Regions from separate parts of the Streptomyces sp. NPDC006552 genome, predicted to be linked through region 1. Evidence: riboswitches for the same ligand, from Rfam matches in the RefSeq annotation. Region 1 holds a riboswitch; each other region holds the start of a gene.

The links. Region 1 has a riboswitch for cobalamin ahead of ABZY33_RS29790 (ribonucleoside-diphosphate reductase subunit alpha). Riboswitches for the same ligand answer to the same signal wherever they lie in the genome.
Region 2: it holds a riboswitch for cobalamin, as region 1 does, so the genes downstream of both, ABZY33_RS19010 (cobalamin biosynthesis protein) here and ABZY33_RS29790 (ribonucleoside-diphosphate reductase subunit alpha) in region 1, are expected to answer to the same signal.
Region 3: it holds a riboswitch for cobalamin, as region 1 does, so the genes downstream of both, ABZY33_RS22575 (HoxN/HupN/NixA family nickel/cobalt transporter) here and ABZY33_RS29790 (ribonucleoside-diphosphate reductase subunit alpha) in region 1, are expected to answer to the same signal.

The regions. Positions count from the first base shown of each region.
Region 1 covers NZ_JBEXOS010000068.1:25,756-35,229, reverse strand. Annotated here, with positions in the region: gene ABZY33_RS29815 (sugar ABC transporter permease) at 1-566, opposite strand, end outside; gene ABZY33_RS29810 (extracellular solute-binding protein) at 662-1,945, opposite strand; gene ABZY33_RS29805 (GntR family transcriptional regulator) at 2,330-3,094, shown strand; gene ABZY33_RS29800 (DUF3311 domain-containing protein) at 3,226-3,516, shown strand; gene mctP (monocarboxylate uptake permease MctP) at 3,513-5,135, shown strand; cobalamin riboswitch at 5,268-5,402, shown strand; gene ABZY33_RS29790 (ribonucleoside-diphosphate reductase subunit alpha) at 5,524-7,896, shown strand; gene ABZY33_RS29785 (ribonucleotide-diphosphate reductase subunit beta) at 7,896-8,915, shown strand; gene ABZY33_RS29780 (hypothetical protein) at 8,922-9,095, opposite strand; gene ABZY33_RS29775 (helix-turn-helix domain-containing protein) at 9,190-9,474, shown strand, end outside.
Region 2 covers NZ_JBEXOS010000030.1:68,858-78,331, forward strand. Annotated here, with positions in the region: gene ABZY33_RS18990 (cobyrinate a,c-diamide synthase) at 1-660, opposite strand, end outside; gene cobO (cob(I)yrinic acid a,c-diamide adenosyltransferase) at 668-1,276, opposite strand; gene ABZY33_RS19000 (putative cobaltochelatase) at 1,276-3,348, opposite strand; gene ABZY33_RS19005 (cobyric acid synthase) at 3,476-4,987, opposite strand; gene ABZY33_RS19010 (cobalamin biosynthesis protein) at 4,984-5,940, opposite strand; cobalamin riboswitch at 5,977-6,111, opposite strand; gene ABZY33_RS19015 (hypothetical protein) at 6,237-6,458, opposite strand; gene ABZY33_RS19020 (inorganic phosphate transporter) at 6,474-7,751, opposite strand; gene ABZY33_RS19025 (lysozyme) at 8,051-8,794, opposite strand; gene ABZY33_RS19030 (class II aldolase/adducin family protein) at 8,939-9,474, shown strand, end outside.
Region 3 covers NZ_JBEXOS010000040.1:3,134-12,607, forward strand. Annotated here, with positions in the region: gene rho (transcription termination factor Rho) at 1-685, shown strand, start outside; gene ABZY33_RS22565 (GNAT family N-acetyltransferase) at 715-1,206, shown strand; gene ABZY33_RS22570 (inorganic diphosphatase) at 1,376-1,801, shown strand; cobalamin riboswitch at 1,830-2,049, shown strand; gene ABZY33_RS22575 (HoxN/HupN/NixA family nickel/cobalt transporter) at 2,081-3,202, shown strand; gene ABZY33_RS22580 (hypothetical protein) at 3,311-4,528, shown strand; gene ABZY33_RS22585 (dienelactone hydrolase family protein) at 4,857-5,576, shown strand; gene ABZY33_RS22590 (M13-type metalloendopeptidase) at 5,648-7,612, opposite strand; gene ABZY33_RS22595 (NADP-dependent isocitrate dehydrogenase) at 7,714-9,474, opposite strand, start outside.

The DNA.
Region 1 (9,474 bases):
GCGAACCAGTTGTGGCCGACCATCTCGACGCCGGGCAGTTTGCTCAGCAGCGCGTTGAGGACGCCGTAGTCGGAGTCGAAGAGCCACTTGAAGACGGTGGTCGCCACGATGATGGGCATGCCCCAGGTCGCCACCAGGGCGACGTTGATGAGCATCTTCACCCAGCCGGAGACCTTCTGCAGCAGCAGCGCGATCAGCATGCCGATGACCATGGTCAGGATCACCGCGCCGGCGGCGAAGACGATGGTGCGGACGACGACCTGCCAGAACTGGCTGTCGCCGAGGATCGCGGAGAAGTTGTCGAAGCCGACCGACTCGGGGTCCTGGAAGCCCCACAGCTGCGCCTGGCCGAACTTCTGGAAGGAGAGCGTGACCAGCCGGACCAGGGGGTAGCCGAGCACGAGGACGAGGATCAGCAGGCAGGGCGCGAGCAGCGCCCAGGGCGTCGCGGCCGAGCCGGCCGCCCGCTTCTTGCGTGGCATCTGCGGGGGCACGCCTCCCCCATCGGACGACGGGGCCGGCCGCGCCGGCGGCGTCTTGGCGGTCGTCGTGTCAGCGGCACTCATCCGCGCACTCCTCAGCGGTCCCTCAGGTTGTGCAAAGCAGCAAAGCCGAACGGGCGGCGGGACCCCGGCCCGGTGGGCGGGGTCCCGCTCTCAGGTCACTTGGTGTTGATGACCTTGTCGATCTTGGCGTCCGCTTCCTTCGCGGCGTCCGCGACCGACTTCTTGCCGGTGCCGATCGCCTGCAGCATGGTCTGCAGGACCTGGGCCTTCTCGACCTGGCCCCAGCCGGGGGCCATGGGGACGAACCAGTTGGACTCGGCGGCGGTGGCCGGGACCTCCGTCGCGGGGTCCGACTTCATCGTCGCGAGGTCCGTCTTGTTGTTGGGCAGGTTGCCCTTGGCCATCAGGCCCTTCTGGCCCTTTGCGCCGGTGAAGGCGTTGATCCACTCGGCGCTGAGCGCCTGCGCGTCGGACTTGACCGGGATCGCGAGGTCGGAGCCGCCGAGGAAGACGGGCATCGCCTTGCCGGACGGACCCGGCATGACGAAGTTCTCCAGGTTGTCCTTGAGCTTGCCGGTCTTGTCGTTCTTCGGGTCGGCGGAGGTCGCGCCCTCCCATGCCGCGGCGAAGATCATGTTCGACTTGCCCTGGCCGTAGACGATGTAGCGGTCGGCCTCGTCCTTGGTCTTGTCACCGTGCATGTACTTGTCGATGACGTTCTTGAACTCGGTCAGCCCCTTCTGGGACTCCGGCGAGGAGAGGTTGGCCTTCCATGTGCCGCCCTCCTCCTTGGCGATGGAGCCGCCGGCGTCGTAGACGAAGGACATGCCCGCGTACCAGTCACGGGTGGGCTGGAACCAGGCGTTGAACTTGTCGCCCTGCTTCTTCTGGACCTTGTCCAGGTCGGCGGTGAGCTCCTTGTACGTCTTCGGCGTCGTCTTGACCCCGGAGGCGGACGCGATGTCCTTGCGCCAGGTGGCGATGCGGCCACCGGCGTAGTACGGCACGCCGTAGACCTTGCCGTCGTACGTCACCGAGGTCTTGAGGCCGTCGAGCCACTGGCCGGAGTTGTCGAACTTGGCCGGGTCGACGGGGGCGAGCGCGCCCTTGACCATGTAGCTGAGCATCTCGGAGTTGCCCATCTCGACCACGTCCGGCACCTTGTCGGTGGCGAGGACGGCGTCGAGCTTGGCGGGCTTGTCCGGCCAGCCGTAGTACTCGTGGTTGATCTTCACGCCCGGGTGCTTCTTGGTGACCGCCGCGTCCGCGGCCTTGACCAGCTCGGGCCAGTTGTTCTGGGCGTCGACCGTCAGCCAGACGGTCAGCTCCTTGGCGTCCGCCCCCGCGTTGCCGGACTTGTCGTCACTGTCGCCCCCACACGCCGCGACCGAGACCATCATGCCCGCGATACCCATCGCCGCTATCAGCTTGCGCTTCACGCCACCCTCCTCAGGGATGCCAGCAACCCCCCTGCCCACCGGGTGACTTGAGACGAGTACGACCTGTGGGGCTGGGACCTGGTCGTTAATGGTGTAGACCAGTACGGGGAGCTTGGCCCAGACCAATAGAGGTGTCAAGGGCGGCCGAGAAGGGACCGTGCGTCCGTTATCGGAACGACACCCGCCCGGTGGCACACGGGTGTTGGGCCCCGCGCGGAAGCGCTCCCATGACCGGGCGCGTGGACTAGACCAGACCGTCACCGGGCGGTATAAGAAGGGATCACGGAGCGTATGGGGAGTGCCCCGGAGCGAGCCGTGCCACGATGTGAGCCGGGGCCGATGGGTAGGTCGGCCGCATCGGCACCGAAGCCGGGAAGGCGGAGCATGAGCACCGATGTGAGCAGTGCGGAGAACGAGAGCGGGGCACCCGTCCGCACCGCACGCGTGCCCAAGTACTACCGCCTCAAGAAGCATCTGCTCGACATGACGGAGACGCTGCCGCCGGGCACCCCGGTGCCGCCGGAGCGCACGCTCGCCGCCGAGTTCGACACCTCGCGCACCACCGTCCGCCAGGCCCTCCAGGAGCTGGTCGTCGAGGGCCGCCTGGAACGGATCCAGGGCAAGGGCACCTTCGTCGCCAAGCCCAAGGTCTCGCAGGCGCTGCAACTGACCTCGTACACCGAGGACATGCGGGCGCAGGGCCTGGAGCCGACCTCGCAGCTGCTCGACATCGGGTACGTCACCGCGGACGACACCCTCGCCGGGCTGCTCGACATCTCCGCGGGCGGCCGCGTGCTGCGCATCGAGCGGCTCCGGCTGGCCAGCGGTGAGCCGATGGCGATCGAGACCACGCACCTCTCGGCCAAGCGCTTCCCGGCCCTGCGCCGCTCGCTCGTCAAGTACACCTCTCTCTATACGGCGCTGGCCGAGGTCTACGGCGTCCACCTCGCCGAGGCCGAGGAGACCATCGAGACGTCGCTGGCCACGCCACGCGAGGCCGGGCTGCTCGGCACCGACGTGGGCCTGCCGATGCTGATGCTCTCGCGCCACTCGATCGACGGTTCGGCCCAGCCGGTGGAGTGGGTCCGCTCGGTCTACCGGGGCGACCGCTACAAGTTCGTGGCGCGGCTCAAGCGCCCGATGGACTGAGCCAGGGGCCGGACAACCGGAAGTAGCCCGTCCGTTATCCGGACAGGGGTTCCATAGATCAAGACTCTCGCCTAGATTTCCCGCACGTTAAACGTGAGATAAGTGGGACCAGCGAGGGGACGGAGCCCGACATGTCCGATGCGCCAACAGGTGCGCCACGCGCGCAAGAAGTGGGCAGACCGGTGGTGACACCGGTCCGCGTCGTGATCGGGCTCTGCCTGGTCGCCCCGTTCGTGGCCATGCTCTGGGTCGGCTCCTACGCCAAGATCGATCCGACCTTCATCGGCATCCCGTTCTTCTACTGGTACCAGATGCTCTGGGTGCTCATCTCGACCGGCCTGACGATGATCGCGTACAAGCTGTGGCAGCGCGACCAGCGCGCCCGTAAGGCTGCGGCCACGGCCCCGGGGAGCGCGCGATGAACGGTGGCGTCAACGGTGTCGCGCTCACCGTCTTCATCGTCTTCTTCCTGGCCGTCACGGTCATGGGCTTCCTCGCCGCGCGCTGGCGCCGCTCCGAGAGCGACTCGCTCGACGAATGGGGCCTGGGCGGCCGCTCGTTCGGCACCTGGATCACCTGGTTCCTGCTCGGCGGCGACCTCTACACGGCGTACACCTTCGTCGCCGTGCCCGCGGCGATCTACGCGGCCGGCGCGTCCGGCTTCTTCGCCGTGCCGTACACGATCCTGGTCTACCCGCTCATCTTCACGTTCCTGCCGCGCCTGTGGTCCGTCTCGCACAAGCACGGGTACGTGACCACGTCCGACTTCGTACGCGGCCGCTTCGGCTCCAAGGGCCTCTCGCTGGCCGTCGCGATCACCGGCATCCTCGCCACGATGCCCTACATCGCGCTCCAACTGGTCGGCATCCAGGCCGTGCTCGACGTGATGGGCGTCGGCGGCGGCGAGAACACGAACTGGTTCGTCAAGGACCTGCCGCTGCTCATCGCCTTCGGCGTGCTCGCGGCGTACACGTACTCCTCGGGGCTGCGGGCACCGGCGCTGATCGCGTTCGTCAAGGACGGCCTGATCTACCTGGTGATCCTGGTCGCCATCATCTACATCCCGATCAAACTCGGCGGCTTCGACGACATCTTCGCCGCGGCCGGCAAGAAGTTCGAGCAGCTGAATCCGGCGACCGGGAAACCCGTCGGCGCCCTCGCGCCCGGTGAGGCCGGGCACTGGACGTACGCGACGCTGGCGCTCGGCTCGGCCCTCGCGCTGTTCATGTACCCGCACTCGATCACGGCGACGCTCTCGTCCAAGAGCCGCAACGTGATCCGCCGCAACACCACGATCCTGCCGCTCTACTCGCTGATGCTGGGCCTGCTGGCGCTGCTCGGGTTCATGGCGATCGCGGCCGGGATCAAGGTGCAGAACGGGCAGCTGGCGATCCCGCAGCTCTTCGAGGACATGTTCCCCGACTGGTTCACCGGCGTCGCGTTCGCCGCCATCGGCATCGGCGCGCTGGTCCCGGCGGCGATCATGTCCATCGCCGCGGCGAACCTCTTCACGCGCAACATCTACAAGGACTTCATCAAGCCCGACGCGACCCCGGCGCAGGAGACCAAGGTCTCCAAGCTGGTCTCGCTGCTCGTGAAGGTCGGCGCGCTCGTCTTCGTCCTCACCATGGACAAGACCGTCGCCATCAACTTCCAGCTGCTCGGCGGCATCTGGATCCTCCAGACCATGCCGGCCCTGGTCGGCGGTTTGTTCACGCGCTGGTTCCACCGGTGGGCGCTGCTCGCCGGCTGGGCGGTCGGCATGGTCTACGGCACGCTCGCCGCGTACGGGGTGGCATCGCCGACCCAGAAGCACTTCGGCGGCTCCTCGAAGGAGATCCCTGGCATCGGGGAGATCGGTTACATCGGTCTGACCGCGTTCGTGATGAACGTGGTCGTGACCGTGGTCCTCACCTTCGTCCTGAACGCCGTGAAGGCCCCCGCGGGCGTCGACGAGACGTCCCCCGGGGACTACACCGCCGACGCCGGCGACAAGGGGGTCCAGCAGGACCTGCCCGTCGTCGGAGCGGGCGGTCACTAGCCGCACGCGTGGCACAACGGACGGGCCCCTCCCGCGCGGAGGGGCCCGTCCCTGTCTTCGGGCACCCCGTCGGAGACGCGGTCTCGACACCCGGCCGACACAAGATATGGGGCTGCCTCGCACACCCGGCACAACATGTATGCTCGCTCTCGCTGCCGCCGCAGGGGAATCCGGTGCAAATCCGGAACTGTCCCGCAACGGTGAACGTATGCGCCCATAGCGGCGCCCGCGTGAGTCCGACGACCTGCCGCAGCCCACCCGGACCGTCCGGCCCGGGTGGACAGACGTCCGGGCCTCGCGGAATGGGCCGGTGACGACGGCGCCCCCGTGTGCGCGCCCGAGCCACTCCTCCCCGCGGGCCTCGAGCCGAGCGAGGGAGAGCCCCCACGTGACCATCGCGCCGCCCGCCGAACCGGTTGCCGCCGCACCGGACGACGCTCCGGGCACCGCCCTGCTGCGCACCCTGACCGAGCTGACCGCCGATCTCCCCGGCACCGACGCCGGCCGGGTCGCCGCCGCCGCGCTGCGCGGCCGCAGCGCCCACGCCGACCTCGCCGAGCTGCGCGAACTCGCCACCGAGGCCGCGGCCGGCCTGATCTCCGACGACCCGGTCCACTCCCGGCTCGCCGCCCGCCTCCTCACGCTCTCCATCGCCGCCGAGGCCGCCTCGCAGGGCGTCACCTCCTTCACCGGCTCCGTCGCGACCGGCCATCGCGAGGGCCTGATCGCCGACCGCACCGCCGCCTTCGTGCGCACGCACGCGGCCCGGCTCGACGCGCTCATCGACCCCGCGGCCGACGACCGGTTCGGTTACTTCGGCCTGCGCACGCTGCACAGTCGCTACCTGCTGCGCCACCCGATCACCCGGCAGGTCATCGAGACCCCGCAGCACTTCATGCTGCGCGTCGCGGCGGGTCTCGCCGAGGACGACAGCGTCCGCGCGCTGGACGAAGTGGCGGCGCTCTACGGCCTGATGAGCCGCCTGGACTACCTGCCCTCCTCCCCCACCCTCTTCAACTCCGGCACCCGCCACCCGCAGATGTCGAGCTGCTACCTGCTCGACTCCCCGCTCGACGAGCTCGACTCGATCTACGACCGCTACCACCAGGTGGCCCGCCTCTCCAAGCACGCCGGCGGCATCGGCCTCTCGTACTCCCGCATCCGCAGCCGGGGCTCGCTGATCCGCGGCACGAACGGGCACTCCAACGGGATCGTGCCGTTCCTGAAGACGCTCGACGCGTCGGTCGCCGCGGTGAACCAGGGCGGACGCCGTAAGGGCGCGGCCGCCGTCTACCTGGAGACGTGGCACTCCGACATCGAGGAGTTCCTGGAGCTGCGCGACAACACCGGCGAGGACGCGCGCCGCACCCACAACCTGAACCTCGCGCACTGGATCCCCGACGAGTTCATGCGCCGCGTCGCCGAGGGCGCCGACTGGTCGCTGTTCTCCCCGGCCGACGTGCCCGAACTCGTCGACCTCTACGGCGCGGAGTTCGAGGACGCGTACCGCAGGGCGGAGGCCGCGGGCAAGGCGCAGAAAACCCTCCCCGCCCGGGACCTGTACGGCCGCATGATGCGCACCCTCGCCCAGACCGGCAACGGCTGGATGACCTTCAAGGACGCCGCCAACCGCACCGCCAACCAGACCGCGGAGCCCGGCCACACCGTCCACTCCTCGAACCTGTGCACCGAGATCCTGGAGGTCACGGACGACGGCGAGACGGCCGTCTGCAACCTCGGCTCGGTCAACCTCGGGGCCTTCGTGGTCTCCGACGCCCGCGACGGTCAGGACGCCATCGACTGGGAGCGGCTCGACGCGGCCGTGCGCACCGCCGTCACCTTCCTCGACCGCGTCGTCGACATCAACTTCTACCCGACCGAGCAGGCGGGCCGCTCCAACGCCCGCTGGCGCCCGGTCGGCCTCGGCGCGATGGGCCTGCAAGACGTCTTCTTCAAGCTGCGGCTGCCCTTCGACTCCCCCGCGGCCCTGGCCCTGTCCACGCGGATCCAGGAGCGCATCATGCTCGCCGCGTACGAGGCCTCCGCCGGCCTCGCCGAACGCAACGGCCCGCTGCCCGCCTGGGAGAAGACCCGTACCGCGCGCGGCGTCCTGCACCCCGACCACTACCCGGACGCCCAGGTGACCTGGCCCGAGCGGTGGGCCGCGCTGCGGGAACGTATCGCCGCGGTCGGCCTGCGCAACTCGCTGCTGCTCGCCATCGCGCCGACCGCGACGATCGCCTCGATCGCGGGCGTCTACGAGTGCATCGAGCCGCAGGTCTCCAACCTCTTCAAGCGCGAGACGCTGTCGGGCGAGTTCCTCCAGGTCAACGCCTACCTGGTCGACGACTTGAAGCGGCTCGGCGTCTGGGACGCGCAGACCCGGGAGGCGCTGCGCGAGGCCAACGGCTCGGTGCAGGGCTTCACCTGGGTGCCCGAGGAGGTCCGCGCCCTGTACCGCACGGCGTGGGAGCTGCCGCAGCGCGGCCTCATCGACATGGCGGCGGCCCGCACCCCCTTCCTCGACCAGGCCCAGTCCCTCAACCTGTTCCTGGAGACGCCGACCATCGGCAAGCTCTCCTCGATGTACGCGTACGCCTGGAAGTCGGGGCTGAAGACGACGTACTACCTGCGTTCGCGCCCCGCGACACGCATCGCCCGCGCCGCGCACCGCGCCACCGTCCCCGCCCAGAGCGCGCCGGAGACCGACGCGGTCGCCTGTTCCCTGGAAAACCCCGAGTCCTGCGAGGCCTGCCAGTAATGACGACTCCCGCCACGGAAAAGAACCTGCTCGACCCGGGCTTCGAGCTCACCCTGCGTCCCATGCGCTACCCGGACTTCTACGAGCGCTACCGGGACGCCATCAAGAACACCTGGACCGTCGAGGAGGTCGACCTGCACTCGGACGTCGCCGACCTCGCGAAGCTGTCGGCCGGCGAGCAGCACATGATCGGCCGCCTCGTCGCGTTCTTCGCGACCGGCGACTCCATCGTCGCCAACAACCTGGTCCTCACCCTGTACAAGCACATCAACTCCCCCGAGGCGCGGCTGTACCTCTCGCGCCAACTCTTCGAGGAGGCCGTGCACGTCCAGTTCTATCTGACGCTGCTCGACACCTATCTGCCCGATCCCGAGGACCGGGCGGCGGCGTTCGCGGCGGTCGAGAACATCCCCTCGATCCGCGACAAGGCCGAGTTCTGCTTCACGTGGATGGACTCGGTCGAGTCCATGGACCGCCTGGAGACCCAGGCGGACCGCCGCCGCTTCCTGCTCAACCTGATCTGCTTCGCGGCCTGCATCGAGGGCCTGTTCTTCTACGGCGCCTTCGCCTACGTCTACTGGTTCCGCTCGCGCGGGCTGCTGCACGGCCTGGCCACCGGCACCAACTGGGTCTTCCGGGACGAGACGATGCACATGTCGTTCGCCTTCGACGTCGTCGACACCGTCCGCAAGGAGGAGCCGGAGCTCTTCGACGACGCGCTGGAGCAGCAGGTCACCGACATGCTGCGGGAGGCGGTCGAGGCCGAGCTGCAGTTCGGGCGCGACCTGTGCGGGGAAGGGCTGCCGGGGATGAACACCGACTCGATGCGGCAGTACCTGGAGTGCGTCGCCGACCAGCGCCTGCAGCGGCTCGGCTTCGCGCCCGTCTACGGCTCCGAGAACCCCTTCTCCTTCATGGAGCTTCAGGGGGTCCAGGAGCTGACCAACTTCTTCGAGCGCCGGCCCTCGGCGTACCAGGTGGCGGTCGAGGGGTCGGTCGGCTTCGACGAGGACTTCTAGGAGACCCTAGGCGACCTTGGTGAATGCGGCGCGGCGGGCGAGGAGTTCGGCCTCCTGCTCCTGCCACGCCTGGCGGAGCTGCCGGTCGATCCGCCGGTCGTGGGCGGCCCCGTACAGGGAGGGGGCGGCGAGGAGGAGGAAGACGAAGAGGACGGTGAGGTAGTTCATCGCTGTGTTCATGTCCTCCACTCTCCCGCCGTCCGGGCCCCCGCGGCAGTGGCAGTCCTGTCACTGACCCTCGAATTACTGCCAGCTCTGCGGCAGACTGGCGGACATGCTGAAGAACGTGGCCGCGGTACTGCTCGACGGTGTGCACCCTTTCGAACTCGGCGTGGTGTGCGAGGTGTTCGGTCTCGACCGGAGCGAGGCCGGGCTCCCGGTGTACGACTTCGCGGTCGCCTCCGCCGAGGGGCCCGCGCTGACCACGCACGTGCCCGGGATGACCGTCTCGACCCCGTACGGCCTGGACCGGCTCGACGAGGCCGACCTCATCGCGATCCCGTCGGCGGGACGGCGGTTCGGCCAGTACCCGCCGGAGCTGCTCGCGGCGCTGCGCCGG
Region 2 (9,474 bases), on a different contig from region 1:
GCCCTCGCGGACCATGTGTGCCGCTGCCCGTACCGAGTCCACCGCCGCGGAGCTGCGCTCGGCCACCGGGACGAGCCCCAGGTGCCGTGCGGGCGTGGCCACGTCCGGCGTCCGGCGCAGCGCCCCGTACACCGGCACGCCGACCTCCTCCAGGGCCTCTCGCAGCAGCATCTCGTGCCGCTCCGAGCCGACCTTGTTGAGGATGACGCCCGCGAGCCGCACCCCGGGGTCGAAGGAGGCGAAGCCGTGCACCAGCGCCGCCACCGACCGGGACTGCGACGACGCGTCGACGACGAGGACGACGGGCGCCTTGAGGAGCTTGGCGACATGGGCCGTCGACGCCAGCTCGCCCTGCCCGGAGACCCCGTCGAACAACCCCATCACGCCCTCGACGACGGCGAGTTCGCAGCCCTGGGCACCGTGCGCGAAGAGCGGGCCGACGAGGTCGGGCCCGCACATGTACGCGTCCAGGTTCCGGCCGGGGCGGCCGGTCGCCAGCGAGTGGTAGCCCGGGTCGATGTAGTCGGGCCCGACCTTGTGCGGCGACACGGCGAGGCCGCGCTCGGCGAACGCGGCCATCAGCCCCGTCGCCACCGTCGTCTTGCCCGACCCGGACGCCGGTGCGGCGACGACGAGCCGGGGCACGTCCGTACTCAGCACGCGACCCTCACCATTCGATGCCCCGCTGGCCCTTCTGGCCCGTGTCCATGGGGTGCTTGACCTTCGACATATCGGTCACGAGGTCCGCGAACCCGACGAGCTTGTCCGGGGCGTTGCGCCCGGTGATGACGACGTGCTGGGTGCCCGGCCGGTCCCGCAGCACCTCCACCACCTCGTCCACGTCGATCCAGCCCCAGTGCAGCGGATAGGCGAACTCGTCGAGCACGTACAGCTTGTACGTCTCGGCGGCCAGGTCCCGCTTCACCTGCTCCCAGCCCTCGCGGGCCTTCTCCTCGTTGTCCGTGTTGTCGCCGTGCAGGCCCCGCTGCACCCACGACCAGCCCTCGCCCATCTTGTGCCAGGCGACGGTGCCGCCCTCGCCGGAGGCGCCGAGCACCTTGAGCGCGTTCTCCTCGCCGACCTTCCACTTCGCCGACTTGACGAACTGGAACACCCCGATCGGCCACCCCTGGTTCCAGGCGCGCAGCGCGAGCCCGAACGCGGCCGTCGACTTGCCCTTGCCGACGCCCGTGTGCACGAACACCAGCGGGCGGTTGCGGCGCTGACGTGTCGTCAGTCCGTCGTCCGGTACGACACTCGGCTGTCCCTGCGGCATCAGGCGGCCCTCCTGCGGGTCTGGTTCGTTCCCTGTACGTCCTTGACGAGTCCGGCGATGGCGTCGGCCCGCAGTTCCTCCAGCGTGACGGCGGAACCGCCGAGCTGCCCGGCCAGCTGACCGGCGAGCCCGAGCCGCACCAGACCCGTCTCGCAGTCGACGACCACGCTGGCCGTGCCCGCGGCGGCGTGCAGCCCGGCCGCGCGCCCGGCGAGCTTCACCGGCTCCGGGCCGCCCGTGGCGCGCCCGTCGGTCACCACGACCATCAGCGGCCGCCGCGCCGGGTCCCGCAGCCGCTCCACGCGCAGCACCTCGTGCGCGGTGAGCAGCCCCGCGGCCAGCGGCGTCCGGCCACCGGTCGGCAGCCTCTCCAGGCGCGCCGCGGCCGTGTCGACGCTCGACGTCGGCGGCAGCGCCACCTCGGCGCCCGTCCCGCGGAACGTCACGAGCCCCACCTTGTCGCGCCGCTGATAGGCGTCGAGCAGCAGCGAGAGCACGGCGCCCTTCACGGCGCCCATCCGCTGCCGGGCAGCCATCGACCCGGAGGCGTCCACGACGAAGAGGACGAGGTTGCCCTCGCGGCCCTCCCGCGTCGCCTGGCGCAGATCGTCGCGGCGCACCACGAGCCCCGCGCCGGACCGGCCGCGCGCCCGCTGGTGCGGCGCCGCCGCCTGCACGGTCGCGGCCAGGTGCAGCTTGGTCAGGGCGCCCCGGGGGCGGACGGCACCCGTCGTGCGGCCGTGTTCGGTCCGCGCCCGGGAGCGCCGCCCGGCGGCCCCGTCGCCGAGCCCCGGGACGCTCAGCATCTTCGTACGGAACGGCTCACCGGCCGAGACGGCCCGCTGTTCGCGGCCGCCGCCCGCAGGCGCCCCCGCCGGCTCCTCGGGAGCGTCCGGCGACGCGTCTCCCGGCTCGGGCTCCTCCCGCTCCGGGCCCTGCTGCTCGGGGCCCTCCCGCTCCGGTCCGCCCTGCGGCGGCACCCCACCGCCGCCACCGTCCGGGCCCCCGTCCTCAGGGCCGCCCTCGGGTCCGTCGGGCTCGGGGTCGTCGTCCGGCTCGTCCGGGCCGAACTCGTCCAGGGTCTCGTCGAGCTTGTCCTCGTCCAGGCCCGGCGCGTCGAAGGGGTTGCGGCGCCGCCGGTGCGGCAGCGCGAGCAGCGCCGCCCGGCGCACGTCCTGCGCGAGCACCTCGGTCCGGCCCGCCCACGCCGCCAGCGCCGTCGCGGTCCGCGCCATGACGATGTCGGCCCGCATCCCGTCCACCTCGAAGGCGGCGCAGGTCGCGGCGATCCGCAGCAACGCCCCGTCGCCCAGGCGGACTCGGGGCAGCAGCGCGCGGGCGGCGGCGATCCGCTCCCGCACCCCGGCCTCCTCCCCGGCCCAGCCCGCGGCGAACCCCTCCGGGTCGTCGTCGTACGCAAGGCGCCGCCGCACGACCTGCACGCGCTGCTCCGGCTCGCGCGACGCGGCGACCTCCACGGTCAGCCCGAACCGGTCGAGCAACTGCGGTCGCAGCTCGCCCTCTTCCGGGTTCATCGTCCCGACGAGCAGGAAGCGCGCGGCGTGCCGTACGGAGACGCCCTCGCGCTCCACGTACGAGGCGCCCATGGCGGCCGCGTCGAGCAACAGGTCGACCAGGTGGTCGTGGAGCAGGTTGACCTCGTCGACGTAGAGGATGCCGCGGTGCGCGTCCGCCAGGAGCCCCGGCTCGAAGGCCTTCACGCCCTCGGCGAGGGCCCGCTCGATGTCGAGCGCCCCGACGAGCCGGTCCTCGGACGCGCCGACCGGCAACTCGACCATGCGGGCGGCCCGGTGGGTGCCCGGGCCCGCCTCGTGCGGCCCGTCCGGGCACTGCGGGTCGGGCGCGCCGGGCGCACACGAGAACCGGCAGCCGGGGACGACGTCCACCTCGGGCAGCAGCGCCGAAAGGGCGCGGACCGCCGTGGACTTGGCGGTGCCCTTCTCGCCGCGCACGAGCACACCGCCGACGGCGGGCGAGACGGCGTTCAGCAGCAGGGCGAGCCGCAGGTCGTCCTGGCCGACCAGGGCCGTGAACGGATACGGGGTGCTCATCAGCCGTGGACCTCCGGTGAGTTGAAGCGCCCCGGAAGGGGCGCGGGGAACGGCGCGCGCGACCATGGCGCACCCGCACGTACGAACGGGGCCAGGAAGGCGCGGGGGCGCAGCCTCCGGGGAGCTGTCACGACGGCGCCCCCGGCGGAACGAACGGCAGCCCCCGCGGGGCCCCGCCCTCGATCAACCGCCACAGCGCGTCCGTGTCGGCGTGCCGCTCGATCAGGTCCCCGAGCCGGTCGAGCTGCTCCTCACGCAGCGCCGCGAACGACGTGTCCGGCGCCGGGACGAACCGCCGCCCCGCGGCCTCGGCGACCAGCCGCAGGAACGCCCGGCGGAACCCGTCGGACTCCAGCGACCCGTGCCAGTGCGTCCCCCACACGGACCCCACCCGGCACCCGTCGAGGAACGGCTCACCGCCGAGGACCTCGGCGACCCCGTGGTGGATCTCGTACCCCTCGACGGCCGCACCGAGCGCCTCGCCCACCGGCCGGGCCAGCGTCTTCTCCCGCGCGAACCGGACGCGCACGGGCAGCAGTCCGAGCCCGTCGACGACCCCGGCCCGCGACTCCACCTCGTCCTCGATGCGCTCCCCGAGCAGCTGGAAGCCGCCGCAGACGCCGAGCACCGGCCGCCCCTCGGCGGCCCGCCGCGCCAGCGCCCCGGCGATCCCGCGCTCGCGCAGCCACTCCAGCGCCCGCACCGTCCCGCGGGTCCCCGGCACCACCACGAGGTCGGCGTCGGCCAGTTCCTCGGCGCGGTCCACGAACCGGACCACGACGCCCGGCTCGGCGGCGAGCGCGTCGACATCCGTGAAATTCGACATCAGCGGCACCGCGCACACGGCGACCCGGAGCACGTCCTCGCCGACCGGCGGCGCCACCACGGACTCGCGCACCGCGCCCCGCAGGGAGACCCGCAGCCCGTCCTCCTCGTCGATGCCGAGCCCGTGCTGGAACGGCAGCACACCGTACGTGGGCCTGCCGGTGAGGGACTCCAGCATGGCGAGCCCGGGTTCGAGCAGCGTCACATCACCCCGGAACTTGTTCACCAGGTACCCGGCCAGCAACTCCTGGTCCTCCGGCGCCAGCAGCGCCGTCGTCCCGAAGAACGAGGCGAAGACGCCCCCGCGGTCGATGTCGCCGACCACCAGGACCGGCAGCCGCGCGGCCCGCGCGATGCCCATGTTCACGATGTCGGTGCGGCGCAGATTGATCTCGGCGGGCGAGCCCGCCCCCTCACAGATCACCGCGTCATGACTGCCCCGCAGCTCCTCCAGGCACTCCACCACGGTGTCGAGCAGCGCGCCCTGGCGCTGTCCGTGGTAGCCCCGCGCGCTCATCTCACCGACGGGCCTGCCCATGAGCACGACCTGGCTGCTGCGGTCGCTGCCCGGCTTGAGCAGCACCGGGTTCATCAGCGCGGTCGGCTCGACCCGGGCGGCCTGCGCCTGCATGGCCTGCGCCCGCCCGATCTCGGCGCCCTCCCGCGTCACGAACGAGTTCAGGGACATGTTCTGCCCCTTGAACGGCGCGACCTTCACCCCCTGGCGGACCAGCCACCGGCAGATGCCGGCCGTGACCACGCTCTTGCCCGCGTCGGAGGTCGTCCCCGCGACGAGGAGCCCCCCGCCCTTCACCGGCGCGCCCACAGCAACCGCCCGCCCACACAGACTCCCCACGCCAACGCGGTGATCCGCCGCGACAACCGCGCGGCCCGTTCGACATCCCCGACCCGCACCGCACGCCCGGCGGCGTTCAGGACGGGCCGGTGCTCCACCCGGCCCGCGTAGGCCAGCGTCCCGCCGAGCCGCACCCCGAGCGCCCCCGCGAACGAGGCCTCGACGGCCCCCGCGTTCGGGCTCGGGTGGCGTCCGGCGTCCGCGCGCCAGGCCCGCGCGGCGGCGCGCGGCCGCCCGCCCGCCAGCACGGCGAGCGCCGCCGTCAGCCGGGCTCCCGGCCACCCGGCCACGTCGTCGAGCCGGGCCGAGGCCCAGCCGAACCGGCGGTAGCGGGGCGACTTGTGCCCGACCATCGCGTCCAGCGTGTTCACGGCGCGGAAGGCGAGCAGTCCGGGGACGCCGCCCACCGCGCCCCACACCAGCGCGCCGACGACCGCGTCCGAGGTGTTCTCGGCGACGGACTCGACGACACCGCGGGCGATCCCGTCGGCGTCAAGACCCTGCGGATCGCGGCCGCACAGCCGCGGCAGCAGCTCCCGGGCCAGCTCCACGTCCCCGGCCTCCAGGGCACGGCCGACGCCTCGCGCCTCCCGGCCCAGCGAGGTCCCGCCGACCACGGCCCAGGTGGCGGCGGCGGTCAGCGCGACGGCGGCGGCGGGGGAGCGGCGTACGGTACGGGCCGCGGCGGCGCCCAGCGCGGCGGCGCCGCCCGCGCAGAACACGGCGTGCGCGGCGCCCCAGCCCCGGTGGTCGCGCCACAGCAGGCGCTCGACGTGTCCGGCGGCCCGGCCGAACCCGGCCACGGGGTGCCCGCGGCGCGGATCGCCGAACAGCAGGTCGGCAAGGAGTCCGGTGGCGGCGCCGTACGCGAAGACGCGCTCGGCCCGCGCCGCGCCGCGCAGGGCGAACATGGCGTAGTTGTCCTCACTCAGGGTGTCCACGCCCTGGTTCGACGAGACCGGCAGCGAGAGTTCCTGGCTCGCCCTTCCTTCAGGAGGGCTCACAGTGGCGGGACCGCGCCGGATTCGCACCGGCTTCCTCGGACTGCTGCCGTAGATGGCCCGCGAAGTCCACCACGGTCCGCGAAGGTGCGTCAACTCGCCGTTGACCTGGGAGAGCGGAGTGTGGGCAGGTACACAGAAGGGCGGCGGGGCGGGACGCCGTGCGCCCTGCCCCGCCGCCCCTCGTACCGGCGAGCGGGCCGCCGTCAGGCGACGATCAGGAAGATCCCGTACGCCACGGCCGCCGCGCACAGCGCGAAGCAGAGGTACGCCCCCGAGGTGGCGGCCGTCGCCGAACCGCCGCGCTGCGCCGCGGACTCCCGCTTGGAGAGGCCGACGACGCCGAGGGTGAACAGGCCCACCAGGGCCACGGTGGCCACGAGACTGACCCCGAAGACGGAGGCGAGAGCCGACCAGTCGATCTTCATAGCTGTCCTGCTTCCTTACAGCGTGGCGCCGGCGGGGCGCGCGGGGTCGGCCAGGGGCTGCGGCGGGGCGGGGATCGTGGCCTTCACCTCGACCGAGGGCCCGGACTCCGCGGCGGCGGCGACGGGCGGCGGGCTGACCGCGGCGATCGCGGTGGTCACCACGTCGGCCGGCTCCGCCACGGCGCCGGCCGCGTCCGCGGTGACGTTCGTGTGGTCGACGGAGTCGCGCCGGGAGAGCTTCCAGATGGTCCCGGCGCCGCCGATCAGCAGGAGCGCGGTGAGGCCGATGCCCCACGAGCCCTGCTTGGTGAGGAACTCGGCGCCCGCGCCGACCAGGCCCGCGGCCGGCAGGGTCAGGCCCCACGCGACGAACATCCGGGTGGCGGTCGACCAGCGGACCACACCGCCCTTGCGGCCGATGCCCGCGCCCATCACGGCGCCCGAGCAGACCTGGGTGGTGGAGAGGGAGAAGCCGATGTGCGACGAGGCGAGGATCGCGGTCGCGGCGCTCGTCTGCGCGGTGAAGCCCTGCTGCGGGGCGAGGTCGGTGAGGCCCTTGCCCATGGTGCGGATGATCCGCCAGCCGCCCAGGTACGTGCCGAGCGCGATGGCCAGGCCGGCCGAGACGATGACCCACAGCGGCGGGTTGGCGCCGGGGGAGAGGACGCCGCCGGTGATCAGGGCGAGGGTGATGATGCCCATCGTCTTCTGCGCGTCGTTCGTGCCGTGCGCGAGGGAGACGAGGCCGGCGGAGGCGATCTGCCCGGCGCGGTAGCCCTTGGCGGTGGCCTTCTGGTCGGTCCTGCCGCTGATGCGGTAGGTGAGCCGGGTGGCCAGCATCGCGGCGACACCGGCCACGATCGGCGCGGCGACCGCGGGCAGCAGCACCTTGGTGACGACGGTGCCGCCGTTCACCGAGGACCAGCCCATCGACATGACGGCGGCGCCGATGAGCCCGCCGAACAGGGCGTGGGAGGAGCTGGACGGCAGCCCGACCAGCCAGGTCAGCAGATTCCAGAGGATGGCGCCGACGAGCGCGGCGAAGATGACCTCGGTCCTGAGGCCGTCCTCGTCGATGATCCCGCCGGAGATGGTCTTGGCCACCTCCACGGAGAGGAAGGCCCCGACCAGGTTCAGCACGGCGGACATGGCCACCGCCGTCTTCGGCTTGAGGGCGCCGGTCGAGATGGTGGTGGCCATCGCGTTGGCGGTGTCGTGAAAACCGTTGGTGAAGTCGAAGACCAGTGCGGTGACGATCACGATCGCGAGCAGGAGTGTGGCATCAAGTGCCATATCCGGTATCCGTTTCAGGTTGCGGACGGCGTCGCTGACCACGGCTGATTGCCGAAGCCTTGGTGAACGTAGGGCGACTGTATGAACGGAAGGTGAACTGGTGGGGGATCTCAGGCGACTCCGGCGGAGAGTGATGGTGCGGGCCCGGGAATCCCGGGTTCCAGGGCCCCGCCGGTGTGGTTCTTGTCACCGCCGCAGAGGGGCGGACTTCTCCGGACATCCGGGCATACGACGACACGGCCCCGCGGCGCCCCCGGTGTCGGGGGGCCACAGGGCCGTGGGGGTGGCGCGGCGGGGAACTAACCCCGGGCGAACTTCCGCAGCTGGCTCAGGCTGCCGTTGAAGCGGTTCTGGTCGCCCGGGAGGCCGCCGCCGTTGTCGTACTGCCAGAACGTCCAGTAGGACCACCCGGCGGGCAGCGCGCCCGGACTGGAGCTGTAGCGGGCGATCCACAGGGCGTGGTTGGCGGCGAACGCGCGGCTGTTGCCGGTGCACGTCCTCCACCAGAGGCTGTTCGTGTAGATCACCGGACGCCGTCCGGTCCTGCGCCGGACCTCGTCGCTGAAGGATCTGATCCACGCGACCGTCTTGGTCTTGCTGAGGCCGTAGCACTTCTTCTTGCTGTACGGGTTGTACTCGATGTCGAGCGCGGGCGGCAGGGTCCACCCGTCGCTCGTCCAGCCGCCGCCGTTGCGCACGAAGTAGGAGGCCTGCGCCTTGCCGGAGGACTTGTCGGGCAGGGCGAAGTGGTACGCGCCCCGGATGATGCCGACCTGGCGGGCGCCGTTGTACTGCTGCGTGAAGTAGGGGTTCTTGTAGGTCGTCGCCTCGGTGGCCTTCACATAGACGAACCGGGCCCCCTTGCTCCGCGCCTTCTTCCAGTTCACGTTCTTCTGATGTGACGAGACGTCATGCCCCTTCGGCTTGGCCGCGGCGGCCGCGGGAAGCTCCGCGAGGACCGTGCCGCCGAACGTCAGAACGGCCAGTGAGACCGCCGCGGCGATACGGGTGCGACGGTGGGACGGTGTGTGGTCACGAGCCATATTTCCCCCCGGATGGCGACGTGCACGGCGAATCTCCCGGAAGCTCCGTGAAGATCCGGCCATGCCTGTCTGGCCAAGCCAACGGTGTGGATGGGCGATATGTGCCCCTTTGCTCCGCTTACTTTGCCTGACAAGATGCCCGGTATGACGGAACTGGAGCAGGCGTGGCAAGAATTGGTGGCGACGGCGCGCAGAACCGTCAGCGACGGACTCGTCGTCGGCACGTCGGGCAACGTCTCGGTACGGGTCGGGGAGACGGTCCTCGTCACCCCGAGCGGCCTCCCCTACGACCGGCTCGGCCCCGCCGACCTGGTCGCCGTCGGGCTCGACGGCGACCGGCGCGCCGGCACGCTCACGCCCACCAGCGAACTCCCCATGCACCTCGCGGTCTACCGGCACACCGACGCCCGCGCCGTCGTGCACACCCACGCGGTGCACGCCACCGCCGTCTCCACGCTCGTCACCGAACTGCCGGCCGTCCACTACATGACGGCGGCGCTGGGCGGCCCGGTGCGGGTCGCCCCCTATGCGACGTACGGCACGCAGGAGCTGGCAAGCAACATGCTCGCCGCCCTGGCCGGCCGCACCGGGTGCCTCCTGCGCAACCACGGGACCGTCACCTACGGACCCACGCTCGACGCCGCCTACGACCGGACCGCGCAGCTGGAGTGGATGTGCCG
Region 3 (9,474 bases), on a different contig from region 1:
CCCCGAGGCCCAGCTGATGGTGCTGCTGGTCGACGAGCGCCCCGAGGAGGTCACCGACATGCGGCGCTCGGTGCGCGGCGACGTGTACGCCTCCACCTTCGACCAGCCGGCCAAGGCCCACATCGCGCTCGCCGAACTCGCCGTGGAGCGCGCCAAGCGCCTCGTCGAACAGGGCCGCGACGTCGTGATCCTGCTGGACTCCCTGACCCGGCTGTGCCGCGCGTACAACAACGCGGCCCCCACCTCGTCCGGCGGCGGCCGCACCCTCTCCGGCGGCGTCGACGCCGCGGCGCTGCTCGGCCCCAAGCGCCTGTTCGGCGCGGCCCGCGCCACGGAGGAGGCGGGTTCCCTGACGATCCTCGCCACCGCCCTGGTCGACACCGGGTCGCGCGCCGACGACTACTTCTTCGAGGAGCTCAAGAGCACCGGCAACATGGAGCTGCGGCTCGACCGCGCGCTCGCCGACCGCCGGGTCCACCCCGCCGTCGACCTCGCCCCGTCCGGCACCCGCCGCGAGGAACTCCTGCTGCCCGCCGCCGAGTCGGCCGCCGTCCGCGGCCTGCGCCGGGCCCTCCAGGGACGCGACACCCACTCCTCCTTCGAGACGCTGCTCGACACACTGCGCCGCACTCCGGACAACGCCGCGTTCCTGCGCCAGGTCCACTCGACGGTCCCGGCCGGCTGACGCCCCCGCGGATGCGTGATACTGCCTGCATGACTTCGATCCTGACGCGCCCCGGCCGCGGCCCGGCCGTCACGGTCCGGCGGGCCGTCGCGGGCGACGCCAGGAAGCTGACCCGGCTCGTGCGCGGCTCCCGCGCCTACGAGGGCCCCTACGCGCCGATGGTCGCGGCTTACCGGGTGGGGCCCGACTACATCGAGGCGCACCACGTCTTCGTCGCGGCCGACATCGCCGACGGCCGCGTCCTCGGCTTCTACGCGCTGCTCCTCGCCCCGCCCGAGCTGGACCTGATGTTCGTCGCGAACGACGCCCAGGGCCGGGGCATCGGCCGGCTGCTCGTCGCCCACATGCGCGCGCAGGCCGCCGCCGCGGGGCTCGACCACGTCCGGGTCGTCGCGCACCCGCCCGCCGAAGGCTTCTACCGCAGCATGGGCGCCGTACGGACCGGCACCGCCGCCGCCCAGCCCCCGGCCGTCGCCTGGGACCGCCCCGAACTCGTCTTCCCCCTCACGCCCCCGGGGTGACTCCGGTGCGGTCCGAGGGGTTCCGCCCTCGCGCGCCGCAGCGCACACTCGGTGGCATCCGAGCGGGCGGCAATGCGGCAAGGAGGCCACATTGGGCGGCAGCGAGACGCGGGGCGACGCGTTCGACGTGATCGTGGAGATCCCGCAGGGCTCCCGGAACAAGTACGAGATGGATCACGGGCTGGGGCGGATCCGGCTCGACCGGATGCTGTTCACCTCGACCCAGTACCCCGCGGACTACGGTTACGTCGACGGCACGCTCGGCGGCGACGGCGACCCGCTGGACGCGCTCGTGCTGACCGCCGACGCCACCTTCCCCGGCTGCGCCATCGAGTGCCGGGCCATCGGGATGTTCGTGATGAGCGACGAGAAGGGCCCGGACGAGAAGATCCTCTGCGTCCCCGCCCACGACCCGCGCCACGCGTCGATCCAGGACATCGAGGACATCCCGGAGTTCGACCGCCTGGAGATCACCCACTTCTTCGAGGTCTACAAGGACCTGGAGCCCGGTAAGTCGGTGGAGGGCTCGCACTGGGAAGGCCGGGAGAAGGCCTATCAGGAGATCGCGCGGGCCCGCGGGCGCCGGTCGGCCTGACCACCCGTCGCGCCGGGGAGCGCGTCGACTAGGGTGATCGGGCCGTGGTGCTCGGGAAGACCGGTGACGGCCCTCAGGGGCCAAGTCCGGAGCGGCCCTCGCCACTGTGATCGGGCCTTCCGCCGCCTTCGGGCGGCGGGGGACGCACCGCTCCACCGTGCCACTGGCCGCCCTCGGGCGGCTGGGAAGGCCGGAGCGGCGCGGCACGCCCGTAAGCCAGGAGACCGGCCACGGCATCTCACGAAGTCATTCCACGAGGTGCTGGAGCGTGATCAAGGCATGACCTTGCCCGGGAACTCCCCTGCGCGGCCCACGGGGCCGCACCCCCACCCCTCCTTCCGCTGGCGCCGCGAGGACACCGTGCGCACCGCGGGGCTGCTCGCGGTGATAGCCGCGCTGCACGTCGTCGCGTTCGGCGTGCTGTTCCTCCTCGTCGTGCCCGAGCACTACGAGGTCGGCAACAAGGCCTTCGGTATCGGTCTCGGCGTCACCGCGTACACCCTCGGCATGCGGCACGCCTTCGACGCCGACCACATCGCCGCGATCGACAACACGACCCGCAAGCTGATGGCCGACGGCAAACGGCCCGTCTCCGTCGGGTTCTGGTTCGCCCTCGGCCACTCCAGCGTGGTCGTCGCGATGGCCGCCCTGGTCGCGGGCGGCGCGGCGCTCGCGGGCATCCTGCTGAACGACGAGTCCCGCACCCACCAGACGCTCGGCGTCGTCGGCACCACCGTGTCGGGTACGTTCCTGTACCTGATCGCCGCGCTCAACCTCGTGGCCCTGCTGGGCATCCTCAAGGTCTTCCGGGCGATGCGCGCGGGCTCCTACGACGAGCGGGAGCTCGAAGCGCACCTGGATTCCCGGGGGTTCATGAACCGCTTCCTCGGCCGCTTCACCCGGTCGATCACCCGCCCGGGACAGATGTACCCGCTCGGCTTCCTCTTCGGCCTCGGCTTCGACACGGCGACCGAGGTGACGCTGATGGTGATGGCGGGCAGCGGCGCGGCGGCCGGACTGCCCTGGTACGCGATCCTGTGCCTGCCGCTGCTGTTCGCCGCGGGCATGAGCCTGTTCGACACGCTCGACGGGACGTTCATGAACTTCGCGTACCAGTGGGCGTTCTCCAACCCGGTGCGCAAGGTGTTCTACAACCTCACCATCACCGGCCTGTCGATCGCGGTCGCCTTCTTCATCGGCACCATCGAGATCGTCGGCGTCCTGCACGAGAAGCTCTCCCTCTCCGACGCGGTGACCGGCTGGATAGCCGGTCTCGACCTGGACAACGTCGGCTACGTCATCGTCGGCCTGTTCGTCGTGGTCTGGACGGCGGCGATCGCGTACTGGCGTCTCGCCCGGGTCGAGCAGCGGTGGTCGGCCCGGGTCGCCGGGGGCGGATGAGCGGGCCCGGGCGGCCGGTGTCACGGCACGTCAGGGGCGCTCCGGCGGCGGGCGGGGCGATAGGGTGTCGCGTCGACCCGCACCGCCCGAACACTCAGGAGTACGTACGTGACCGTAGCCACCGACTCGTCCGAGGCAGCCGTCCCGTCCGGTGCGCAGGCCGTGGCGGCACCCGCCGCGGAGCCGAGGCCCGCGTCCGAGGTGCCGCAGGCGCGGGGGGCCGAGGCCGGTGAGGCCGAGAACTTCTGGCAGCCCCCGGCCGCCGAGACCGAACCCACCCCCGCCGACGCGCACGAGGCGGGGACCGGGGACGGTGACGACGACGGCGTGGGCGAGGTGGCCGAGTCCGTCGCCGCCGACGCCCACGCCTTCGGCGGCTACGCCCGTACCGGCGGCTGGACCTTCGCCCTGAAGGTGGCCCGCAGCGTGCGCCCCGGCGGCCAGGCCGCCGGGGAGACGGCCAAGGTCTCGGCGCGCAAGTTCGCCGAACTGGCCGGCTGCTCGGCCGAGCGCGTCATGCGCTTCTACAAGGCGTGGGACCGGGCCGCGGACGACGGGGTGGTCCCCCAGTTCGAGACCCTCGCGCCGGGCGCCGACGTCGAACTCCCGGACGCCGACCTCTGGCTGTCCTACTACGTGTCGCGCTCCGGCGCCGGTTCGGTGCGCGGCCAGGCGATCACCGAGGCCGCGGCGGCCGAGGGCATCCGGCCGACCAAGGCCCTGGAGGTGGCCGAGAACCCGACGGCGCTGCGGGCCGCGATCCTCGCCGACCCGGGCACCGCGGAGGCGGCCCGCAAGGCGCTGATGGACCGCCTCGGCGAGGACCCGGTGCTCCGCTCGGGTCTGGCCCGTGACATCGTGCGCGCCGACGATCTGAAGAAGGCCGTCGCCGAGGAGTCCAAGACCGGTGACCGGCTGGAGTACGTCCGCCGGATCGCCGAGGAGGGGCAGGTCAAGACGGCGGCCGGACAGAAGATCGAGGCTCCGGCGCAACTGCGCGAGGAGGCCGAGCGCCATCTGTCCCTGATCGACGAGCTGGACGAGGACGAGGAGGCGGGTGAGTGGGCCCGCGAGGCCTACGACTCGGTGCGCACGCTCGTCGCGGAGGCCGTCGAGTCCGACCCCGAGCTGCGGGTGCAGGAGCGGCGCGCGAAGTTCTACAGCAGCCTGTCGAAGGCCACGAAGGCGTTCGAGGAGCTGACCTTCGACGACGTGCAGGAGATCGACGCGATCTACGAGGACGACATGGTGCGGCGCCTGGAGGAGTTGCAGCAGGCTCTCTCGGTCTGCATCACGGCGCTTCAGGCGGCCCAGCAGAAGGGCTGACGCCCCGCCCCGCCCGCGATCCCGGTGCCCGGCCTCCTCCCGGTGGGAGGCCGGGCCCCGGGGGCACACGCTCGTCGAGTCCTTCCTGTTCGGTGTCGCGGGCTTCGCCGGCGCCTCCACCACCTTCGGCAGGCCGGTGACGGCCCGCGCGTTGCTGCACCACCGCGTTCTGCCGGCTGGCCGGCTTCTTCGCCGCCGGCCCGGTCATCGCGTTCCTGCTCCACCGCCGCGGCCCCGGTCGTCCACAGGTGACCACCCCCGCGCTCGCCCGGCCCCGCGCAGTGGCATCGTGGGAGACGATCATCGCGCTCAGCCCAGGAGGCACCTCGTGGCGGACACCCCCGACACCCCCCGCTCCACCGGCCGGCCGGCCCACCAGAACGTGACGTTCGACAGCGACGGCACCCCCGCCCACGGCTACCTGGCGCTGCCGCCCACGGGCAGCGGCCCCGGCGTCATCGTCATCCAGGAGTGGTGGGGGCTGACCGACCACATCGCCGACGTGGCCGACCGGCTCGCCGCAGAGGGCTTTGTCGCGCTCGCCCCGGACCTGTACGGCGGGAACGTGGCGCACGACTCCGGCGAGGCGCTGCGCATGATGCAAGAGCTGCCCGTGGCGCGCGGCGTCGAGCTGCTCTCCGGCGCCGTCGACCATCTGCTCGCCCTCCCCGAGGTCACCTCGGGGACGGTCGGGGCCGTCGGCTTCTGCATGGGCGGCGGCTTCGTCCTCTACCTGGCGGCCAAGGACCCGCGGGTGAGCGCGGCCGTCCCGTTCTACGGCGTGATCCAGGGCGAGGTCCCCGACTTCTCGGGGCTGAAGGCCCAGGTCCTCGGCCACTACGGAGAGCGGGACGAGGCCATCCCGGCGGCCACCCTCGACGGCCTGCGCCGGACCATCGAGGAGCAGTCCGGCATTGCGGCGGACTTCCGCCTGTACCCGGCGGGCCACGCCTTCTTCAACGACGGCCGCCCGGAGGCGTACGACCCGGAGTCCTCGGCGAAGGCCTGGTCGGCGACGCTGGAGTTCCTCACCACGAACATCAGCTGAGCCGCGCTCCGCCACGAGGCGGCGGGGCCGGGAGGCGTCCACCTCCTGGCCCCGCCGCGCATCGGCTCAGGTCACCAGATCCGCACGCGGTCCTCCGGGTCCAGCCACAACCCGTCCCCCGCCTGCGTGGCGAACGCCTGGTGGAACTCGTCCAGGTTCCGCACGATGTTCGCCCGGAACTCCGGCGGGGAGTGCGGGTCGATCGTCAGGTACTGCTGCTCCTGCTCCTTGCGCCGCTTGGTGCGCCAGCAGTAGGCCCAGTTCAGGAAGAGCCGCTGCGATCCGCTGACGCCGTCCTCGCTGACCGGCACCGGCTCGCCGCCGAGCGAGATCAGGTACGCGGTGTGGCCGATGGTCAGGCCGCCGAGGTCGCCGATGTTCTCGCCGACCGTGAGCGAACCGTTGACGGACTCCCCCGGCAGGTTCCGCGGCGAGAAGCCGTCGTACTGCTTGACGAGCGCCTTCGACTTGGCTTCGAAGGCGGCCTTGTCGTCGGCGGTCCACCAGTCGTTCAGGTTCCCCGCGCCGTCGTACTGGGCGCCCTGGTCGTCGAAGCCGTGGCCGATCTCGTGGCCGATGACGGCGCCGATGCCGCCGTAGTTCTCGGCGGCATCCGCGTCCGGCGAGAAGAACGGCTTCTGCAGGATGCCGGCCGGGAAGCAGATCTCGTTCGTGCCCGGGTTGTAGTAGGCGTTCACGGTCTGCGGCAGCATGAACCACTCGTCGCGGTCGACCGGCGCGCCGATCTTGGCCATCTGCCGGTCGTGCTCGAAGGCGTCGGCCGCGTGCGCGTTGGCCAGCAGGTCGTCGGCGACGACGGTCAGCGCGGAGTAGTCGCGGAACCGGTCCGGGTAGCCGATCTTCGGCCGGAACGTGGCGAGCTTCTCGTACGCCCGCTGCTTCGTCTCGTCCGTCATCCAGTCCAGCGCGCCGATGGACTGCCGGTAGGCCTCCAGCAGGTTCGCGACCAGTTCGTCCATGAGCGCCTTGGACCGCGGCGGGAAGTGCCGGGCCACGTACTCCTTGCCGACGGCCTCGCCGACGGCGCCCTCGACGAACGCCACGGCGCGCTTCCAGCGAGCCCGCAGCTCCGGGGTGCCGTTGAGGGTGCGCCCGTAGAACTCGAAGTTGTTGCGGACGAAGGCCGACGACAGGTAGGGCGCGGCGGACCGCACCACGCGCACGACCAGCCAGTCGCGCCACTGCTCGATGGGGGTCTCGGCCAGGACCGTGGACAGGTGCGCCAGGTAGGACGGCTGGCGGACGCAGGACCGGGCGAGCGTGTCGTCACCGCCGCCGAGCCCGTCGGCGTACGCGCTCCAGTCGAAGGCCGGGGCCAGCGCGGTGAGTTCGTCGAAGGTCGTGAGGTTGTACGTCTTCTGCACGTCCCGCGTCTCGGCCCGCTCCCAGTGGCCCTCGGCGAGCCGGGTCTCCAGGGCGAGCACGGTGCGCGCGGCGGCGGCCGGCGCGGCGTGCTCGGCGAGCGTCAGCAGCTCGGTGAGGTACGCCTCGTACTTCTCGCGCGTCTCGGCGAACTTCTCGTCGCGGTAGTACGACTCGTCGGGCAGACCGAGGCCGCCCTGGAGGATGTTGTACAGGTACCGGTCGGAGTCGCGGTCGTCGGAGTCGATGTAGGAGCCGAAGAGGCCGGAGCCGCCGATCCGCTCGAAGCGGCCGACGAAGGCCGCGAGCTGCCGGACGTCGCCGAGCCCGGCGACCTCCTGGAGCAGCGGGCGCAGCGGGTCCAGGCCGCGGGCCTCGACGGCGTCCTCGTCCATGAACGACGCGTACAGATCGGCGATCTTGCGCGCCTCTTCCGGGCCGAGGCCGGTGTCGGCGCCCGCCGCGATCTCCTGAATGATCTCCCGGACCTGCCGCTCGGCGACGTCGACGAGCTGCACGAAGGGGCCCCAGCTGGAGCGGTCGTCGGGGATCGGCTCGGTGGCCAGCCACTGGCCGTTGACATGACCGAAGAGGTCGTCCTGCGGTCGGATCGCCGGGTCCATGCCCGGGCGTGCGTCATCCAAAGTGCTCATCGCCGCAGCCTACCCAGGTCAGTGGCGTGATACAGCGGGAGAAATGACGTACTGCCCCGGTCTGCGCGCAGCAGGCCGGGGCAGTGCGGGGCGGGGCGTGATCAGGCGAGGGTCGCCAGGGCCTCGTTCAGCGTCTTCGACGGGCGCATGACGGAGGCGGCCTTCGCCGGGTCGGGCCGGAAGTAGCCGCCGATGTCGGCGGGGCTGCCCTGGACGGCGAGCAGCTCGTCGACGATCTTCTGCTCGTCCGCGGCGAGCTTCTCGGCGAACGCGGCGAAGGCCTTGGCCAGCTCCGCGTCGTCCGTCTGGCGCGCCAGCTCCTGCGCCCAGTACAGGGCCAGGTAGAAGTGGCTGCCGCGGTTGTCGATGCCGCCGACGCGGCGGGTCGGCGACTTGTCCTCGTTGAGGAAGGTGCCGGTCGCGCGGTCCAGGGTCTCGCCGAGGACCTTGGCACGGGCGTTGTCCGTGGAGGTGGCGAGGTGCTCGAAGGAGACGGCCAGGGCGAGGAACTCACCGAGGGAGTCCCAGCGCAGGTAGTTCTCCTTGACGAGCTGCTGGACGTGCTTGGGGGCGGAGCCGCCGGCGCCGGTCTCGAAGAGGCCGCCGCCGTTCATCAGCGGGACGACCGAGAGCATCTTGGCGCTGGTGCCCAGCTCCAGGATGGGGAAGAGGTCGGTCAGGTAGTCGCGCAGCACGTTGCCGGTGACCGAGATGGTGTCGAGGCCCTGGCGGATGCGCTCCACGGAGAGCTTGGTGGCGTCCTCCGGGGAGAGGACGCGGATGTCCAGGCCCTCGGTGTCGAACTCCGGCAGGTACTGCTCGACCTTCTTGATCAGCTGGGCGTCGTGGGCGCGGCCCTCGTCGAGCCAGAAGACGGCCGGGTCGCCGGTGGCGCGGGCGCGCGTGACGGCGAGCTTGACCCAGTCCTTGATCGGGGCGTCCTTGGTCTGGCAGGCGCGGAAGATGTCGCCCTCGGAGACGGTCTGCTCCAGGACGACGTCGCCGGCCTTGTTCACCAGGCGGACGGTGCCCGTGGCCGGGATCTCGAAGGTCTTGTCGTGCGAGCCGTACTCCTCGGCCTTCTGCGCCATGAGGCCGACGTTCGGCACGGAGCCCATGGTCGCGGGGTCGAAGGCGCCGTTGGCGCGGCAGTCGTCGATGACGACCTGGTAGACGCCCGCGTAGGAGGAGTCCGGGATGACGGCGAGCGTGTCGGCCTCGTCGCCGTTCTTGTCCCACATGTGGCCCGAGGTGCGGATCATCGCCGGCATGGAGGCGTCGATGATGACGTCGGAGGGCACGTGCAGGTTGGTGATGCCGCGGTCGGAGTCGACCATGGCCAGGTCCGGGCCCGCGGCCAGCTCGGCCTCGAAGGACGCCTTGATGTCGGCGCCGTTCGGCAGGGACTCCAGGCCCTTGTAGATGCCGCCGAGGCCGTCGTTCGGGGTGAGTCCGGCGGCGGCGAGGTCGGCGCCGAAGCGGGCGAACGTCTCGGGGAAGAAGGCGCGCACGACGTGGCCGAAGATGATCGGGTCCGAGACCTTCATCATGGTGGCCTTCAGGTGCGCGGAGAAGAGGACGCCCTCTTCCTTGGCGCGGGCGACCTGGGCGGTCAGGAACTCGCGCAGCGCGGCGACGCGCAGCACGGACGCGTCGACGACCTCACCGGCGAGGACCGGTACCGACTCGCGCAGCACCGTGGTGGTGCCGTTGTCGGCGACCAGCTCGATACGCAGGGCGTCGTCCGCGGCCAGGACGGTGGACTTCTCGGTCGAGCGGAAGTCGTTGACGCCCATGGTGGCGACGTTCGTCTTCGAGTCGGCGGACCAGGCGCCCATGCGGTGCGGGTGGGCCTTGGCGTA